Phenylobacterium zucineum HLK1: one gene and its partner. The protein of the gene in region 1 binds, or shares a complex with, the protein of each later gene. Links are inferred from orthologs where the notes say so. Each region holds a gene or a part of one and is shown in the gene's direction. Other genes may lie near its edges. The genes, in order: xseA and PHZ_RS04970.

Region 1 (9,084 bases):
CGCCCACGTGCGCCGCCATGTCCGCCGCCGAGCGGGCGCCCTCCCATTTCGGGAACGCCCCGGGCCAGCGCAGCGGCAGCACCAGGCCGTACATCACCCCGTAGAGCCCCAGGCCGTAGACCGCCCCGCACGCGAGGGGGCGCCGGCGCAGGATCGGCAGGCGGGCGGCGGCGACCGCGTAGGTCCCCGCCATGGCCGTCGCAATGCCGAAGTGGGTGGCGATGCCCAGCGCCGCCGAGGCCCAGCCGTGGTCGCCGGCCGCCCGGCCCATCCAGCCCGAGGCGACGCCCTGCCAGACCTTGAGCACGCCGCGTCCGTCCAGGGCTCCGACGGCGCTGGCGTAGACGAGGTCCACGAGGCCGCCCGCGAGGGCCGCCGCGGCGATGCTCCGGCCCGGGAGCGGGGCGGGGTCCGGCCCCGCGGCGACGCTGGTCATGGGACGCCTCCTTGTCGGGGGTCAGGCTGGGCCGTGCGTGGCGGCCGCGCGAGCACGTTCCGATGACGGCGTCGCTCCCGGGCGGCGCCGGAGCCTGCTGGGCGTTTGACAGCGCGCGGGCGAAGGCGTGGTGTCGGGGGCGAGGCCTCGATGACCTACGTCCACCGGTTCCGCGACACACCCCATCCGCATCTGGCGTTCGGCCCTACGCGCGCCTGGGAGGGCCTGAGCGCCGTGCGCGTGCGCGCCAGTCCCGGCCGGCATCCGGGCGCGGCGAGCGGCGAGCACCGGCTGCTGTTCTACCTGACCTCGGACGTGCGGGCCGACTGCGCCTGCGAAGGCGTCGGCGGCGGCCGGGTGCTGGCCGCCGCGGACTTCGACCTCGTGCCGGCGGGCGCCTCGGGCGTCTGGGAGGACCACGGGCCCGTGGACTTCATCTCGGTCCGCCTCGCGCCGGCCGTGGTGGCCGAGGCCGCCGAGGCGCTGGGCGTTCCGGAGGCGCGGGCCGATCTCGCGCCGCGGCTTGGGGCCCGGGACCCGCTGGTGAGCCGCCTCGTCTTCGCCCTCGCCGCCGAGGTCGAGGCGCCCGAGGGGGCCTCGCGCCTCTACGCCGACAGTCTGGCGCTCGCCCTGGCCACGCGGCTGCTGCAGGAGGCCCCCGAGGCGCGCGGCGGCCGCCAGACCCTGTCCAAGCCGCAGCTGCGGCGCATCGTCGAGCACGTGGAGGCCAACCTGGAGGGCGAGCTGACCCTGGCCGGGATCGCCGCCGTGGCCGGCCTCAGCGTGCCGCACCTGACCAGCCTGTTCCGGCGGACCATGGGCCAGTCGGTCCACGCCTATGTCATGGAGCGACGGGTGTGCCGGGCCAGGGACCTGCTGCTGGCCGGCCGCACGAGCATCGCCGAGGTCGCCATCGAGAGCGGCTTCGCCCACCAGAGCCACCTCGCCCGCTGGACGCGCCGGCTGCTGGGCGTGACGCCGGGCGAACTGCTCAGGTCTTGATCTTGTAGCCGACGCTGAACAGCCGCAGGCAGGCGAAGCCGAGGCCGAAGACCAGCGCGGCGGTCATGACCGCGCCGACCCAGAGGTTGCTCTCGGCCTGGCCCACGAAGCCGTAGCGGAAGCCGTCGATCAGGTAGAAGAACGGGTTGTAGTGGCTGGCCGTGCGGAACGGCTCCGGCAGCCGCTCGACGAGGTAGAAGGTGCCCGACAGGAAGGTCATGGGCATGATCACGAAGTTGGTCACCGCGGCCATGTGGTCGAACTTCTCGCTCCACAGCCCGGCCATGATGCCGACGAACCCCATGATCAGCGCCGCGCCGACGCCGAAGTAGGCGATGGCCCAGGGATGGGCGACCGGCAGGCGCGCGAAGGGCAGCACCGCGGCCAGGCTGATCGCCCCGACCAGCACGCCGCGCGTGGCCGCGCCCGCGCCGAAGCCCACAACATGCTCGGCCGGCGTCAGCGGCGGGGTGAGGAAGTCGCCCATCAGCCCGTTGAACTTGGCCTGCAGCAGCGAGGACGAGGAGTTGGCGAACGCGTTGGAGAGGATCTGCATCATCACCAGGCCGGGGGCGACGAAGGTCCCGTAGTCGACGCCGTGCACCTCGCGCCCGCCGCCCACGGCGACCACGAACACCAGCATGTAGAGCAGCGCGGTGACGACCGGCGCGGCCAGGGTCTGCATGCCCACCTTCATGAAGCGGCGGACCTCGCGCAGGTACAGGGTCTTCAGCCCCTCCCAGTTCACGCCCGGATAGGCGCGGGGAGCGGGCGGCAGGGCGACTTCGGCGTCGGGCAGGTCTCGCATGGCGCAGACATGCGCGCTGCGGACCCGGGCCGCAAGGGTGCGACCGTCCGGCGCAGCAACGTCCTCTACATCTAGTTCCTGTGGACGAACGATAGGGCGCCTATTGTGGCTCTTAAGGAGTTGTTTACTACTGATAGTGGCTGGTGGGCGGCGAGAGAGCCGGGCGCCACAAGATGTTGAATCCCGAGGACGTGGGGACGTCCTCGGCCCTCTGGGTGGGAGGCGAGAGATGGGCTGGACCGACGAACGCGTCGAACTTCTGAAGAAGCTCTGGCAGGACGGCCTTTCGGCCAGCCAGATCGCCAAACAACTGGGCGGGGTGACCCGCAACGCGGTGATCGGCAAGGTGCACCGCCTGGGCCTCTCGGGCCGGGCGACGCCCTCGAAGCCGCAGCGCACGGTGTTCAAGGCGCCGCGGCCGGCCCGGGTGGCCACCGCGGCCCCGTCGGCTCCGCGCCGCATCGCCGAGCCGGCGGCGGCGGCCCCGGCGCCTGCGCCGGTCCGCTACGTGGACGAGGCCCCCGGCATGGCCACCGTGCTGACTCTGGGCGCCCACATGTGCAAGTGGCCGATCGGCGACCCGGCCCTCGACAACTTCACCTTCTGCGGCCGGCGCACGGACGAGGGCCCCTACTGCTGCGAGCACGCCCAGGTGGCCTACCAGCCGGCCCAGGCGAAGAAGAAGTCCGGCGCCGCCGAGCTCGCCCGCAGCCTGCGCCGCTACATCTGAGATCCGCGCGAACGCGCGGCCTGACCGATCCGTTGGGGATGGGGGGCGCGTCCGGCGCCGGGGCGGCCTCCGCCTCCGGCGCCGGACGCGCCCCTTTCCCATTCCGCCCCCGGCTCGCTACCTTCCGACGATGAGCGAAGCGCACGCCACCACCGACGCCGCCGGCCCCACGGATGGGAACGCCCGGCCCTACTCCGTCTCGGAGCTGGCGTTCGCGCTGAAGCGGACGCTGGAGGACGCCTACGGCTTCGTGCGCCTGCGCGGCGAGCTGTCGAAGGTGACCCACCACTCCAACGGTCACGTCTATCTGACGCTCAAGGACGACAAGGCGGCGATCGACGGCGTCGTCTGGAAGGGCCAGGTCCGCAACCTCTCCATCCGCCCCGAGCAGGGGATGGAGGTCGTGGTGACGGGCAAGATCACCGCCTATCCGCAGGGCTCGCGCTACCAGATCGTCATCGAGACGATGGAAGCGGCCGGCGTCGGCGCCCTGCTGGCCCAGCTCGAGCGGCTGAAGGCGCGGCTGGCGGGCGAGGGCCTGTTCGCGGCCGAGCGCAAGAAGCCGCTCCCCACCATGCCGTCCGTGGTGGGGGTGATCACCAGCCCGACGGGCGCCGTCATCCGCGACATCCTGCACCGCATCCGCGACCGCTGGCCCTGCCACGTGGTGGTCTGGCCGGTGGTGGTGCAGGGCGACGCGGCGGCCGGCCAGGTCTGCGCCGCGATCCGCGGCTTCTGCGCCCTGGATCCGGCGGGCCCGGTACCGCGCCCCGACGTGCTGATCGTCGCGCGCGGCGGCGGCTCGGTGGAGGACCTGTGGCCCTTCAACGACGAGACCCTCGCGCGCACGGTCGCCGGCTGCACCATCCCGCTGATCAGCGCGGTGGGCCATGAGACCGACACCACCCTGATCGACTTCGTCTCGGACCGCCGCGCGCCGACGCCGACCGCCGCCGCCGAGATGGCGACGCCCGTGCTGTCCGAGCTGAAGGCCGCCGTCGGCGACCACGGCGCGCGCCTGCACCGCTGCGCCGGGCGCGTGGTCGAGGACCGCCGCGGGCGCGTGCAGCACGCGGACCGGGCGCTGAAGCGCGTCCCCGACCTCGTGGAGCTGGCGGCCCAGCGGTTCGGGATCGTCTCGGGCCGGCTGGCGGCGGGGCTGTCGCGCAACGCCGCCGCCCATGAGCGCGACCTGGTGCGAGTGGCTTCGCGCCTGTCGCCGCTGCTGCTCCAGCGGCCGCAGGCGGTGCAGCGCGAGCGGCTCGAGGCCCTGTCGGTGCGGCTGAAGCCCTGCATGGACCGGCGGCTGGAGCGGCTGTCCGAACGGCTGGACGCGCTCGCCAAGCTGTACGCCAGCGTCGATCCCGACCGGCCGCTGCAGCGCGGCTTCGCGCGGGTGACCCGCGCGGACGGCTCGATCGTCCATGCCGGCGCCTCGCTCGCCAGCGGCGAGGAGGTGGCGATCAAGTTCGGAGACGCGGTGACCCGGCAGGCGGTGATCGACGGCGCCGACGGCGCGCCGCCGGCGCCCCCGACGCCCGCGGCGGCGAAGAAGCCGAAAATGACGCCGCCCCTGCAGGGCGACCTGTTCTGAGGCCCGAAGGCGGACTAAATAGGCGGCCATGAACGCCCACGACAGCGACTTCGCCGGCGCCGAGATCGCCAAGCTGCACTACGGGGACGGCGACTTCGCCGTGCTCAAGCCCGGCCGCTACGTGGTCTGCGCCGTCACCGGCCAGAAGGTGCCTCTGGAGCAGCTCCGCTACTGGAGCGCCGAGCTGCAGGAGGCCTACGCCGGCCCCGGCGAGGCCCTGAAGCGCTGGCGCGAGACGCACCCGAACGTCTGACGCGCCGGTTTGCTGGCGCGGCGCTCAGCGCTTGTAGATCTCGTTCGGCCAGCGCTTGTGAACCCAGAACCACTCGTGGGGCCGGGCGCGCACCCGGTCCTCGATGAAGGCGTTCACCTTCCGCACGCCGGCTGCGATGTCGGCGTCGCGATCGCCCGTGTCCTCCAGGTGGATGGGAGGATGCACGATCACCTTGAACCGCACCCGGCCGATCCGCTGCACGCTCATCGGCTGCAGCGGCACGCCGAACCGCAGGGCGAAGGTGGACGGCCCCGGCGCCGTGTGGGCCGTCAAGCCGAACAGGGGCGCGGCCACCCCGCCGTTGAACTTCTGGTCGTTCATCAGGGCGACGGACTCGCCCCGGCCCAGCGCCCGCATCAGCTCGCGCGCGCCCTCCAGCCCCTTGGGCGCGAACAGGCGCACGCCGTAGCGGAAGCGGCTGCGGCGCACCCGGGCGTCCACGTACGGGTTGTTCATCGCCCGATAGGTGATCTGACATGGCACGCCCGCGCGCACGATCACGGCGGCCATGATCTCGAAATTGGACAGGTGACCCGAAATGAACACCACCGGCCCCGCGCCGGCGGCGATCTCGGCCAGCCGCTCGGCGCCCTCCACCTCCAGCCGTGAGGGGTCGGCGACGATGCGGTCCAGGATCGGGAATTCGGCGATCCAGCGGCCCAGCTCCTCCCACTGGAGGGCCAGCAGGCGGGCGATCTCGGCGTCGGACGCCTCGGGGAAGGCGATCCTGAGGTTCCGCTCGGCGACGCGGCGCGCGCCCGTCAGCGGCCCCACGGTGCGGAAGAACCAGGCCCCGAAGTCCGAGACTGTCTCGACCGGAAACAGGCGGGCGAGCCCCGCGACGGCGTCGAAGGCGAGCGCCTCCAGCCGCCAGGCGAACCGCTGGGCGAGCTCCTGGGCGACGTCTCGGGCGAAGGCGGAGGTCTCGGCCATCGCCCCTCCTTAGTGGCGCCCGGTTTGCCGGGAAAGACCCGCGGCGTCCCGATCCGGGACGTCCGGGGGGCAATGCGTAGGCGTCATCGCATGGACGAAATCGACCTTCACCTCGGCCGCAAGCTTCGGCGGCGGCGCAAGATGCTCGGCCTCACCCAGCAGGAGCTGGCGGGGGCCTGCGGCGTCCGCTTCCAGCAGATCCAGAAGTACGAGTGCGCCGCCAACCGCATGTCGGCGGCCCGGCTGTGGAAGCTGGCCGAGATCCTCGACGCGCCCGTCAGCTACTTCTACGAGGGCCTGTCCGAGGCCCAGCGGCAGGCCCACGAGGCGTTCCGCGAGCCGGACGACGTCTTCACGCGCAAGGAGACCCGCGAACTCATCCAGGCCTACTACGCTCTGGACGAGCGCCCGCGCCGGCAGCTGCTGGAGCTGGCCAAGGCGATGAACGGCGACGGCGAGGGTTAAGTCCGGGCGCAAGGCGCGCTAAAGCGGGCGCATGCCGCTCTCCCCCGCCCGCCTCGCCGAATTCGACGCCTTCCTGCTGGAGCTGAACCGCGCGGCGGGCGAGGCGATCCTGCCGCTGTTCCGGGCCGACCACGGCCTGCACGACAAGGGGATCGCCGGAGCGCAGGGCTACAAGGCCTTCGATCCCGTCACCGAGGCCGACCGCGGCGCCGAGCGGGCGATCCGCGCGCTGATCGCGCAGCGCTACCCCGAGCACGGGATCATCGGCGAGGAGTACGGCGAGGACCGCCCCGACGCCGAGTTCGTCTGGGTGCTCGACCCGGTGGACGGCACGCGCGCGTTCATTTCGGGCCTGCCGCTGTGGTGCGTGCTCGTCGGGCTCCGGCACGAGGGCCGGCCGGTGCTGGGCTCGATCGGCCAGCCGTTCCTGGACGAGGTCTACATCGGCTCGCAGGCCGGCTCGCGGCTGGTGTCGCGGGGCGCGGAGACGCCGCTGAAGGTCAGGCCCTGCCCGCGGCTGACCGACGCCGTGATCGCCACGACGGACCCGGAAGGCTGCTTCACCGGCGCCGAACTGGGGGCCTGGACCCAGGTGCGGGCCGCCGCGCGCCTGGCCCGGCTCGGCTGCGACGCCTACGCCTACGCCATGGTGGCGGCGGGGACGATGGACATGGTCATCGAGGCGGGCCTGCAGGCATGGGACATCGACGCCGCCATCCCCCTCATCGAGGGGGCGGGCGGGGTGGTGACCGACTGGCGCGGGCGGCCGGTGGGCCCGAACGGCGGCCAGATCGCCATCGCCGGCGACCGCGCCTGCCTCGAGGAGGCGCTGGTCGCCCTGAGACGGTCCGCGAACTGAAGCGGTCGGCCGACCAGAAACGCCCTCCCCCCGAGGGGGAGGGACGCAGGATCACTTCTTCGCCGGGGCCTTCTTGGCGGCCGGCTTCTTAGCGGCGGCAGGCTTCTTCGCTGTCGGCGCCTTGGCGGCGGCGGCGGGCTTGGCGGCCGCAGGCTTCTTGGCCGCCGCCGGCTTGGCGGCCGGCTTCTTCGCCGCGGGAGCCTTCTTGGCCGCGGCCGGCTTGGCCGCCGCGGGCTTTGCCGCAGCCTTGGCCGCCGGCTTCTTCGCCCCGGCGGGCTTCTTGGCCGGAGCGGCCTTGGCGGCGGCAGGCTTGGCCGCGGCCGGCTTGGCGGCCGCCGGAGCCTTGGCGGCCTTCGCCGCGGCGGGCTTCTTCGCGGCCGCGGGCTTCTTGGCGGCGGCCGGATTCTTGGCCGCAGCAGGTTTCTTGGCCGCAGCAGGCTTCTTGGCCGCAGCGGGCTTCGTCGCCGCCGGCTTGGCCGCGGCGGCGGCCGCGGGCGCGGCGGCCGGAGCCGCAGCCGGGGCGGGCGCGGGCTTCGGCGCCTCGACGGGCTTGGGGGTTTCGGCCGGCTTGGGCGGCGTCGCCGCGGCGGCCTTGGGGCCTTCGGAGGGCTTCGGCGTGGTCTTGCCGGTGAGCGCGTCGAAGACCTTCAGGAAGATGTTACGCATGTGGTCCGTCTCCATCAGGATTTCGTGGTAGGCGCCGGGCACGGTCACGAGCCGTCCCTGCGGTAGGTTTCGGGCCGCCGCGGCCTGCGCGGCGTTGTCGACCAGGCGGTCCTCGGCCGCCGAGACGATCTCGATCGGAATGGTGATCCCGCGCAGCCGCTCGGGCCGCGCGAGGAAGGCGGTGGCGCGGAGCGCGAAGTCCAGCCAGCCCCAGGTCGGCGCGCCCAGCGCCAGGTCGGGATTGGCCGCCACCTGCGCCCGGTAGCGCTCGAAGCGCCGCCGGTCGTGGGTGAGCACGTTGCCCTCGAACGCCTCCTCCAGCGGCTTGCCGGGACCGCCGGGCGTGTAGCGGCCGGCGCCGCCGAACAGCATGTTGAGCCGCGTGCGCGCCAGCACCGCGAACCGCGGGTTCCTGCCGAACTGGACCCCCAGCATCGGCGCCGAGAGCACCGCGCCCGAGAAGCGCTTCTCCCCGTGCGCCAGGGCGAGCAGGGTCAGGCAGCCGCCCATCGAGTGGGCCACGGCGATCCACGGCTTCGGCAGCCGCGCCTCGTAGGCGTCGAGCAGGCGGCGGAAGTCCTCCAGGAAGGCGCGGTGGCCGCGGGCGTGGCCCTTCAGCCGGTCGGGCAGCTCGCGGACCGAAAGGCCCTGGCCGCGCCAGTCGTGCGCCAGGACGACGAAGCCCCGGTCCAGGAAGTCGCGGATGGTCTCGTAGTACTTCTCGATGGGTTCGGTGCGGCCGCCGGACAGCACGACCGACCCGCGCGCGCGCGCCCCCACATACCCCTTGGGCGTGAACAGCGCGGCGCGCAGCTTGGCGCCGCCCGCGCCGGTGAACCACTCGGCGACGCCGCCGGGCGGGACCGGGTCCGCAGGGATGTCCAGAAGGGGCGCAAGCTCTGCCATGGGGCGCTCGCTTACACGGCCTTGGAAAACAGAGCCTGAATCTGCGGCTGCAGGCTGAAGGCCAGTCCCATGTCCGACAGCCGCAGCCGCCCGGTCATCATGGCGCGCGTCGGATCGAGCTCGCCCTTGCCCAGCGCCGTCAGGTCGGCGCGGCTGATGGTGACCGTCAGGTCGGCGGGACGGTCGTCGTTGGTGACCGTGGGCCCGTCCAGGTGGATGACGCCCTCGCCCTTGAGGTCGATCTTGACCGTGCGCGACAGGCCCGCGCCGGACGCGGCCGCCGCCCGGATGCGCTCGGTCAATTCCTCAAGCGTGGCCATGCGCCCCCCAGCGCCTCTCCCCGACTCAGGGTGAGCTTCGCCTTAGGCGCGAAACCTGTAAACCGCCCGTTACGCGCGCAGTCGATTGGCC
Region 2 (8,875 bases), 2.4 Mb from region 1 along the record:
GATCCGCACGCCTTCGGGGTTGTAGCCGTTGGCGCCGAACGGCGAGGTGCCGCCGGTGCCGATCATCTTGTTGCCGCCCTCGTGGCGCTCCTTCTGCTCGCGGATGCGCTCGGCCAGGGCCTCCATCAGCTTGTCGAAGCCGCCCATGGCCTCGATCTGGGCCTTCTCCTCCTCGGTGAGGAACTTCTCGGAGATCTTGCGCAGCCACTCGGCGGGGATGTCGGCGGCGATCCCGTCGTCCAGCTTCTCCAGCCCCTTGAAGACGTGGCCGAACACCTGGTCGAACTTGTCGAGGTTCTTCTCGTCCTTCACCAGCGCGGCGCGGGACAGGTAGTAGAAGTCGTCCACCTTGCGGTCGATGACGCCCTTGTCGAGCCCCTCCATCAGCGCGAGGTACTCTTTCAGCGTCACCGGCACCTTGGCGTCGCGCAGCTCGGTGAAGAAGCGCATGAACATCGGGGGCGGGCCCTCAAGGCGAACAATCGTTTGAACGCGAAGGATGGGGCCGCGGGTCCGCGATGTCCAGCGTCGCGCCGGCCTCTAGGCCCGCGCCTCGGACTCCATCTCGCGCAGCTTGCGCCAGACGGTCATGCGCGAAACGCCCAGGCGCCGGGCGATCTCCACCGGGCCCACGCCGGCGCGCCGCAGGGCGCGGATCTCGTGGGCCTCGGCGCCCGATCGGCGGCGGCGCGCGCCGTTGGTCGGCTCCAGCTGTCCAACCGCCTCGAGGACGGCGCGCAGGGCGCGGCCGCCGTCGCCCTCGGTGCTGAGGTCGGCGTCCGACACGTAGAGGCTCGCGCCGCGCGCCTGGAGGCGTGCGACGACGTCGAGCAACTGGCGGCTGGTGGTCGCCAGGTGTTCGAGGCGGGTGACGATGAGCTGGTCGCCCTCGGCGATGAAGTCGAGGATGGCGGCGAGCACCGGCGCCGGAGCCCCGTCGACATAGGCCTCCTCGGTGCGGATGACCTGGCAGCCGAGCCTCTCGAGCTCGGCGAGCTGCTGCTCGAGATGCTCGTCGCCCAGCTGCTCGTCGCCCAGTCGCGCGTAGCCGATCTTGAGCATCCCCGACGAAGCTCCCCGAGACTCCTGCACCGAAGGTGGAAGATTCCCAGAAGCCGCGGCCGGAGTGAACCCGTTGCGACGTTAAATCTCAGCAACAATCGATAGGTCGGTTAGTTGATTTAGGCCGAATTATGTTCGCCGACCATTGATCTTGGCGAAATTGCAGCGCCGCGCTCGGCCCGACGTCTAAGGATGAACTCGGAATCCACAGTTCGCCCAACGACGAATCCATAGCCGCCGACCTTTTCGAACCCGTGGCGGGCGTAGAATCTCTGGGCGCCGTGGTTCTCGGACCAGACGCCGATCCAGATGTCCCGCGGGCCGTCGGCCTCGAGCCAGTCCATGACCGTCGCGAACAGCCGTCCGCCCAGGCCGCCGCCCTGCCAGCCGTTCAGAAGATAGATCCGCTTCAGCTCGCCGCAGGCCGGCGTCACTTCGGGGTGTGGCAGGCCGCATGGCCCGGCCAGCGCATAGCCCACCGCCTGTCCGCCGGCTTCGACCAGCCACGCGGCCTTGGCGGGATCGGCGAGGTCGGCGCGGGTGCGCTCCAGCCCGTACGCCTCGGCGAGGAACGCCTGCAGGTCCTCGGGCGGATAGAGGTGGCCGAAGGTGTCGGCGAAGGTGCGCGCGCCCAGCGCCGACAGCGTCTCGGCGTCGCCAGGCCCGGCGCGGCGGATCACGGGATCAGTCATCGGCCCCCCGAAAGTGCGATATGATGGATATATGGATGTCGCGCTCTACACCCACCACGACATGTTCGACCACCGGCCGGGCGAAGGCCACCCGGAGCGGCCCGAGCGCCTGCGGGCGGTGATCGACGCGCTGAACGACGCCACCGACCTCGACCTTGCGCCGAACGAGGCCCCCGTCGTCGAGGAGGCCGACCTGCTGCGCGTGCACGACCGCGCCTACCTGGACTCGATCTTCCGGATCGTTCCGGCCCACGACGTCCACGAGCTCGACGCCGACACCTACATGTCCGCCGGCAGCCTGCTGGCCGCCCGCCGCGCCGCGGCCGCGGTGGTGAAGGCGGTGCGCGACGTCGCGGCCGGCGAGGCCGAGCGGGCGTTCTGCGCCGTCCGGCCGCCCGGCCACCATGCCGAGCCGGCCACGCCCATGGGCTTCTGCATCTTCTCGAACGTCGCCGTCGCCGCCCGCGCGGCCCAGGCGGCGGGCCTGCCCCGCGTCGCGGTGGTGGACTTCGACATCCACCACGGCAACGGCACCCAGGCGGCGTTCAAGGGCAAGCCCGGGCTGTTCCTGGCCTCGATCCAGCAGTGGCCGATGTGGCCTGGCACCGGGCATCCGTCCGAGAACATCCCCGGCAATATCGCCAACGCCATCTCGCCGCCGGGCGCCTCGGCCGAATCGTGGCGGCGCGCCTTCGAGGGTCTGATGGAGGAACTGGACGCCTTCGCGCCCGACCTCATCCTGGTCTCGGCCGGATTCGACGCCCACCGGCGCGATCCCATCGGCGGCGCGGGCCAGAGCCTGGAGGAGCAGGACTTCGCCTGGGCCACGCGGGCCATCGTGTCGGTCGCCAACGCGCGCGCGAAGGGTCGGGTTGTGTCCTCGCTCGAGGGCGGCTACGACCTCGAAGCTCTGGCTCGCTCGGCGGTCGCGCACGTGAGGGCCCTGGCGGACGGGTAAAGGGCGTAGCGCGCGTGGGCGCCATCGGCATAGGCTCGCGGGTCTGATGGACAAGGTCCTGACCACCCCGCCCCAGGCGACGCCGGCGGCCGTCCGGCACGGCGCCATCATCCTCGCGCGGCATGGCGAGCCGGCGCTGTCGCGCAAGGTGCGGCTGAACGCGGCCGAGTACCGCGAGTTCTGGGCGAATTACGAGATCCTAGGCATCCTGCCGGGACAGACGCCGCCGCGGGCGCTGATGGCCTTCGTCGAACGCTGCGGAGCGCTGGTGTCGTCCACGCGGCTGCGGTCGATCGAGAGCGCCCAGGCGCTGGCCCGGGACCGCGAGTTCCACCGGCACGAGATGCTCATCGAGGCGCCGCTGCCGCCGCCGAACCTGCCCAGGTGGATCCGGCTCTCGCCGTCGCTGTGGGGCTTCCTGGCCCGGGTCTGGTGGTGGTTCTTCGACCACCACGAGGGCCAGGAGACGCGCACCCAGGCCGAGGAGCGGGCCGACCGCGCCGCCGCGATGCTGATCGGGCTGGCGGCCGGCGGCGAGGACGTGGTGGTCCTGGCCCACGGCTTCTTCAACTTCATGATCGGCCGCTCGCTCCGCAAGCTCGGCTGGCGGCTCGTGGAGAGCGAGGGCTACAAGTACTGGTCGATGCGCCGGTTCGAACGGGCGCCGAGGCCCTGACCTTGCAGGGGCGGAGGCCCGCGACCTAGGCCCTGAGGTCCTTCCAGGGGCCGGTGATCGCCAGGGTCGTCCCCGGCGAATAGAGGTTCACGAACAGCGTCGAGCCGTCCGGCGAGAAGCACACCCCGGCCAGTTCGGTGTTCACCGGCTGCGGCAGGCGCGGCGGCCTGGCGTTGCGGCCGAAGGTGTAGACCCGGCCCTCGGGCGTGACGGCCCTGAGCTGGTTGCGGCCCAGCCCCTTGTCCTCGCAGACGAACAGGTGGCCCCAGGGCGCGACGGCCAGGTTGTCGGCCATGCTCATCACCGAGGCGTCCTGCGGCTCGACGAAGAGCTGCAGGCGGCCCGGCCGGTCGGCCTCGCCGGGCTGGCCCTCGGCCGGGCTCGGGACGTAGCGCAGGATGTGGCCCAGCTTCTCGCGGCCCGCGCTGGTGCAGGCGACGAACAGCTCGCCGTCGCCGAAGAACAGGCCCTCGCCTCGGGCGAATGGGGCCGCGCCCTTCTCCTGCCCGCGCTTGCGCAGGTCGTCGTTCGGGTTCTCGACCTCGTCGACATCGACCCAGACGACCTCGCGCCAGTCGCCCTGCGCCCACCAGGCCTCGTCCCAGTTGCGGGGATCGCCGCCGCCCTTGAAGCCCAGGGCCTGCAGCCGCCCGCCGGCCAGCAGGCGCGCGCGGTCGTTGGGCAGGTAGCGGTAGATCAGGCCGTCGCCGATATCCTCGGTGAGATAGACGACGCCGGTGCGGGGATCGGTGGCGGTCGCCTCGTGGCGGAACCGGCCCATCGCCTTGATCGGCTGCGGGTCCACGAGCACGCGGGCGGCGGACGGCACCTCGAACACCCAGCCGTGGTCCTTCGCGCCCTGGCTGCCCGCTTTTTGGACCGTCTCTTCGCAGGTGAGCCAGGAGCCCTCGGGCGTGACCCCGCCCGCGCAGTTCAGCATGGTCCCGGCGAGGCTGAGGTGGTGCGAGACGAGGCGGCCCTCGCGCACGTCCCAGACGAGGGTCGTGGTCCCGCCGGCGAACGGCCGATCGCCGATGCGGTCGAAGACGCGGGCCGGATCGATGCGGCCCGCCAGCGCTCCGTCGCGGCCGAACGCCGAGCGCTCCAGGTCGGCGGGATAGACTTCGTGGTTGCGGACCAGGGCGACCCGGCCCTCGCCGGCCGGGAAGGCGCCCATGCCGTCCATGCGGCCGGGGGTGAGCAGTCCGTCGTCCATCGGCTGGCCGAACTCGGAGACCACCTTGTAGGAGAAGCCCGGGGGCAGGTCGAAGACGCCGGCCGGGTCCGGGACGAGGTCGCCGTAGCCGATGGCCTCGCCGCGGGAGGCCTCTGGCGTTCCCTGGGCGAAGGCGTGCGACAGACCCGCGAAGGCGACGGAGGTGGCGGCGAAGCCGAGGAAACGGCGGCGGGAAACGGACATGATCGGATTGCACCCCCTGACGTCGCCGGGCTATCCGCCCAGGATTGCAGCCTGATGACGGAGTCGCGGCCGCCCGCCTGCCTTAGCGGGTGGACCGGGCCCGGCGCCAGTTCTAGGTTCGTCGCAGCCTTCCGAGGGGACCCATGTCCGAGCCCGCCGACATCGCCGCCATGACCTTCGAGCAGGCGCTCGCCGAGCTGGAGCAGATCGTCGCCCGTCTGGAGTCGGGCCAGGCGCCGCTGGAGGATTCCATCCGCATGTACGAGCGCGGCGCGGCCCTGAAGGCCCACTGCGAGACGCGGCTCGAGGCCGCCCGGCTGCGGGTCGAGAAGATCGTCATGGGGGCCGGCGGCGCGCCCGCCAGCGAACCCGCCGAGTTCGGCTGATGGATCTGTCGCGGCGCGTGGCCGAGGCCGCCGACCTGGTGACGGTGGCCCTCGACGAGCTCCTGCCCCGGGGGGAGGGGCCGGAAAGCCGCCTGACGGAGGCCATGCGCTACGCGGCCCTGGGGCCCGGCAAGCGCCTGCGCACCTTCTTCGCCCTGGAGACCGGGCGGATGTTCGACCTGGACGACCGGCCGGTGCTGCGCTCGGCCTGCGCGCTGGAATGCATCCACGCCTACAGCCTGGTCCACGACGACCTGCCGTGCATGGACGACGACGATGTCCGCCGCGGCCGGCCCACGGTGCACAAGGCCTACGACGAGGCGACCGCGGTGCTGGCGGGCGACGCGCTGCAGACCGCCGCCTTCGAGATCCTGGCCCATCCCGACACCCATCCCGACGGCGGGATCCGCGCCGAGCTGGTGGCGCGGCTGGCCCACGCGTCCGGCGCCCGCGGCATGGCGGGCGGTCAGATGATCGACATCCTGGGCGTGCGCGAGGACCTGGGCGGCGTCGCGCGGATGCAGCGGCTGAAGACCGGCGCGCTGATCGCCTGCGCCTTCGAGCTGCCGCTGGTGCTGGCCCGGGCGATGGACGGCGAGCGGCACGCCCTGATGAACTTCGCCCATGACCTGGGCCTCGCCTATCAGATCGTCGACGACCTGCTCGATGCCGAGGGCGACGAGGCGGCCATGGGCAAGGCGGCGCGCAAGGACGTCGAGAAGGGCAAGGCCAATTTCGTCACCCTGCTGGGCGTGGACGCCGCCCGCGAGCGCCTGGGGGTGCTCGCCGGCCAGACCAAGGCGCACCTGGATCCATTCGGCCGCCGGGCCGATTTCCTGCGGGCCAGCGTCGATTTCGTGTTAGAGCGCCGGCAGTAGCCGCAACCGCCCCCAAAGCGTTTCCTATGCCCCCTGTCACGCCCCTGCTCGACACGGTTTCCTCGCCCGCGGACACGCGCGGCCTCTCGATCGCCCAGCTGCGCCAGCTGGCCGACGAGGTGCGTGCCGAGACCATCGACGCCGTCTCGCAGACCGGCGGGCACCTCGGCGCGGGCCTCGGCGTGGTCGAGCTGACCGTCGCGCTGCATCACGTTTACGAGACTCCCAAGGACATCCTGATCTGGGACGTCGGCCACCAGGCCTATCCCCACAAGATCCTTACCGGCAGGCGCGACCGGATCCGCACGCTCCGCCAGGGGGGCGGCCTGTCGGGCTTCACCAAGCGGGCCGAGAGCGACTACGACCCGTTCGGCGCGGCGCACGCCGCCACCTCGATCTCGGCGGCGCTCGGCTTCTGCGCCGCCCGCGACCGCGAGGGCCGCGACAACAAGGTGGTGGCCGTCATCGGCGACGGCTCGATGAGCGCGGGCATGGCCTACGAGGCGATGAACAACGCCTACGAGACCACCAAGCAGCTCACCGTCATCCTGAACGACAACGACATGTCCATCGCGCCCCCAGTGGGCGGGATGAGCGCCTACATGGCCCGGCTGGTGTCGGGCGGCGGCTACCAGTCGCTGCGCAACCTGGGCAAGGCCGTCAGCCGCGCCTTCCCGCGCCCGCTGCAGGAGGCCGCGCGCAAGGCCGAGGAATACGCCCGCGGCATGGTGACGGGCGGCACGTTCTTCGAGGAGCTCGGCTTCTACTACGTGGGCCCGATCGACGGACACGACATGGACGCCCTGGTCCACGTCCTGCAGAACGCCCGCAAGATCGACGACAAGCCCGTGCTGGTCCACGTGGTGACCCAGAAGGGCAAGGGCTACGCCCCCGCCGAGAAGGCCGCCGACAAGTACCACGGCGTGGTCAAGTTCGACGTGGTCACCGGCGCCCAGGCCAAGTCCCAGGCCGCCGCCCCCAGCTACACCAAGGTGTTCGCCCAGGAGCTGGTCAAGCACGCCGAGCGCGACGAGCGGGTGGTGGCGATCACCGCCGCCATGCCCTCGGGCACCGGGCTCGACCTGTTCGGCCAGCGCTTCCCGGAGCGCACCTTCGACGTGGGCATCGCCGAGCAGCATGCCGTGACCTTCGCCGCCGGCCTGGCCGCCGACGGCATGAAGCCCTTCGCGGCGATCTATTCCACCTTCCTGCAGCGCGGCTACGACCAGGTGGTCCACGACGTGGCGATCCAGTCGCTGCCGGTGCGCTTCGCCATCGACCGGGCGGGCCTCGTGGGCGCCGACGGGCCGACCCATGCCGGCTCGTTCGACGTGGGCTTCATGGGCCAGCTTCCGGGCATGGTGGTGATGGGGCCGGCCGACGAGGCCGAGCTCGCCCGCGCCATCGCCACCGCCGTGGCCATCGACGACCGCCCGTCGGCCTTCCGCTACCCGCGCGGCGAGGGGGTGGGCGTCGAGATCCCGGCCCTGGCCGACCCGCTGGAGATCGGCCGCGGCCGCATCGTGCGCGAGGGCACGGCCGTGGCCATCCTGTCGTTCGGCACCCGCCTGGGCGAGAGCCTGAAGGCCGCCGACATGCTGGCCGCCCGTGGGCTGTCGGCGACGGTGGCCGACGCGCGCTTCGCCAAGCCGCTCGACGTCGACCTGCTGCTGCGGCTGGCCCGCGAGCACGAGGCGCTGATCACGGTCGAGGAGGGTGCGGTCGGCGGTTTCGGCGGGTTCGTGCTGCACGCCCTGGCCGAGCACGGCGCGCTGGACCGCGGCCTGAAGATCCGCACCCTGACCCTGCCCGACATCTTCCAGGACCAGGACAAGCCCGAGGCGATGTACGCCCAGGCCGGTCTCGATGCGGAGGGGATCGTGCGCGCCGCGCTGGCGGCGCTCGGGATCGACAACGCCTCGGTCAAGGGACGCCGCGCCTAGGACCGGACGCTAGGCGGCCCGGCAGCTCTCCACGAACCGCCGCCCGACCGCCGGCGCGGCCGGCAGGTGGGTGCGTCGCCCGCCGATCCCCACGGTCAGCGGCTCGCCCGCGGCGAAGCTCCGCAAGGCCGGATCGTCGGCGCCGGTCGTCGCCTCGACGATGAAGCCGTCCGTGATCATGTTGGGCTCTGCGACCGCCGGGTGGCGGGTAGAGGCCTCCCCGGCCTTCAGGATGAGCGTCGGCCGCTCGCGCCGCTCCAGCGCGACCAGGCTGACCAGCACCTGGCCCGAACGCGGCTGGCAGGCCAGCATCAGGACCACGTTGTCGGTGCCCTCCTGGCCGAACGCCAGCTTGGCCTCGTCGGGGCTTTCGGTGAGGCCCCAGCTCATCTCTGGCCCCACCGCCAGCGGCGTGACCGGGTGGGCGCAGGCCCCCAGGACCAGGGCGGTGAGCAGGCTGAAAAGACTACGGCGACGCATGACGCTCCCTCTGAGAGGTTAACGCCAGCGCCGCCGCATTGATCCCGATTAGCTTTTAGAAAGGCGAGAAGCGCTCGATCAGCGACTGGCCCGCCGGCGTCTTCTGCACGCGGCTGATGTCGCCGCGGCCGCCGTAGCTGATGCGGGCCTCGGCGATCTGGGTGTGGCGGATGGTGTTGGACGCCGAGATGTCCTCGGGCCGCACGATGCCCGCCACGGTCAGCTGGCGGATGTCGGTGTTGGTGCGTACCTCCTGGGTGCCCTGGATGGTCATGTTGCCGTTCGGCAGCACGCCGGTGACCACCGCCGCGATGGTCAGGCTGATCTTCTCGGCCCGGTTCACCGCGCCCGCGCCGGTGTTGGAAGTCTTCGAGCCGACG

The links.
Region 2: the proteins of xseA (region 1) and PHZ_RS04970 are in contact, whole or in part, in a cryo-EM structure (PDB 8TXR), measured with the Escherichia coli proteins. The link is inferred for Phenylobacterium zucineum HLK1 from one-to-one orthologs.

What each region holds. Positions count from the first base shown.
Region 1 is NC_011144.1:3,362,734-3,371,817, forward strand. What follows is about bases 2,370-5,338. They hold xseA (exodeoxyribonuclease VII large subunit), read left to right. Parts: upstream 2,370-3,106; coding sequence 3,107-4,570; downstream 4,571-5,338. Other genes in these bases: gcrA (cell cycle sigma 70 cofactor GcrA), read left to right, coding at 2,476-2,976; PHZ_RS16345 (DUF2093 domain-containing protein), read left to right, coding at 4,599-4,823; PHZ_RS16350 (lysophospholipid acyltransferase family protein), read right to left, coding at 4,848-5,338. Outside these bases: PHZ_RS16320 (hypothetical protein), read right to left, coding at 1-436; PHZ_RS16325 (helix-turn-helix transcriptional regulator), read left to right, coding at 587-1,438; PHZ_RS16330 (ABC transporter permease), read right to left, coding at 1,428-2,246; more of PHZ_RS16350, read right to left, coding at 5,339-5,777; PHZ_RS16355 (helix-turn-helix domain-containing protein), read left to right, coding at 5,868-6,242; hisN (histidinol-phosphatase), read left to right, coding at 6,274-7,101; PHZ_RS23240 (alpha/beta fold hydrolase), read right to left, coding at 7,153-8,673; PHZ_RS16370 (SCP2 sterol-binding domain-containing protein), read right to left, coding at 8,685-8,993. UniProt on the Escherichia coli protein: Bidirectionally degrades single-stranded DNA into large acid-insoluble oligonucleotides, which are then degraded further into small acid-soluble oligonucleotides.
Region 2 is NC_011144.1:998,439-1,007,313, forward strand. What follows is about bases 3,813-6,572. They hold PHZ_RS04970 (exodeoxyribonuclease VII small subunit), read left to right. Parts: upstream 3,813-4,951; coding sequence 4,952-5,194; downstream 5,195-6,572. Other genes in these bases: PHZ_RS04965 (alkaline phosphatase PhoX), read right to left, coding at 3,813-4,808; PHZ_RS04975 (polyprenyl synthetase family protein), read left to right, coding at 5,194-6,072; dxs (1-deoxy-D-xylulose-5-phosphate synthase), read left to right, coding at 6,099-6,572. In the rest of the region: PHZ_RS04940 (vWA domain-containing protein), read right to left, coding at 1-456; PHZ_RS04945 (recombinase family protein), read right to left, coding at 541-1,062; PHZ_RS04950 (GNAT family N-acetyltransferase), read right to left, coding at 1,182-1,754; PHZ_RS04955 (histone deacetylase family protein), read left to right, coding at 1,786-2,712; PHZ_RS04960 (histidine phosphatase family protein), read left to right, coding at 2,759-3,388; more of PHZ_RS04965, read right to left, coding at 3,414-3,812; more of dxs, read left to right, coding at 6,573-8,015; PHZ_RS04985 (hypothetical protein), read right to left, coding at 8,025-8,495; flagellar basal body L-ring protein FlgH, read right to left, coding at 8,551-8,875. UniProt on the Escherichia coli protein: Bidirectionally degrades single-stranded DNA into large acid-insoluble oligonucleotides, which are then degraded further into small acid-soluble oligonucleotides.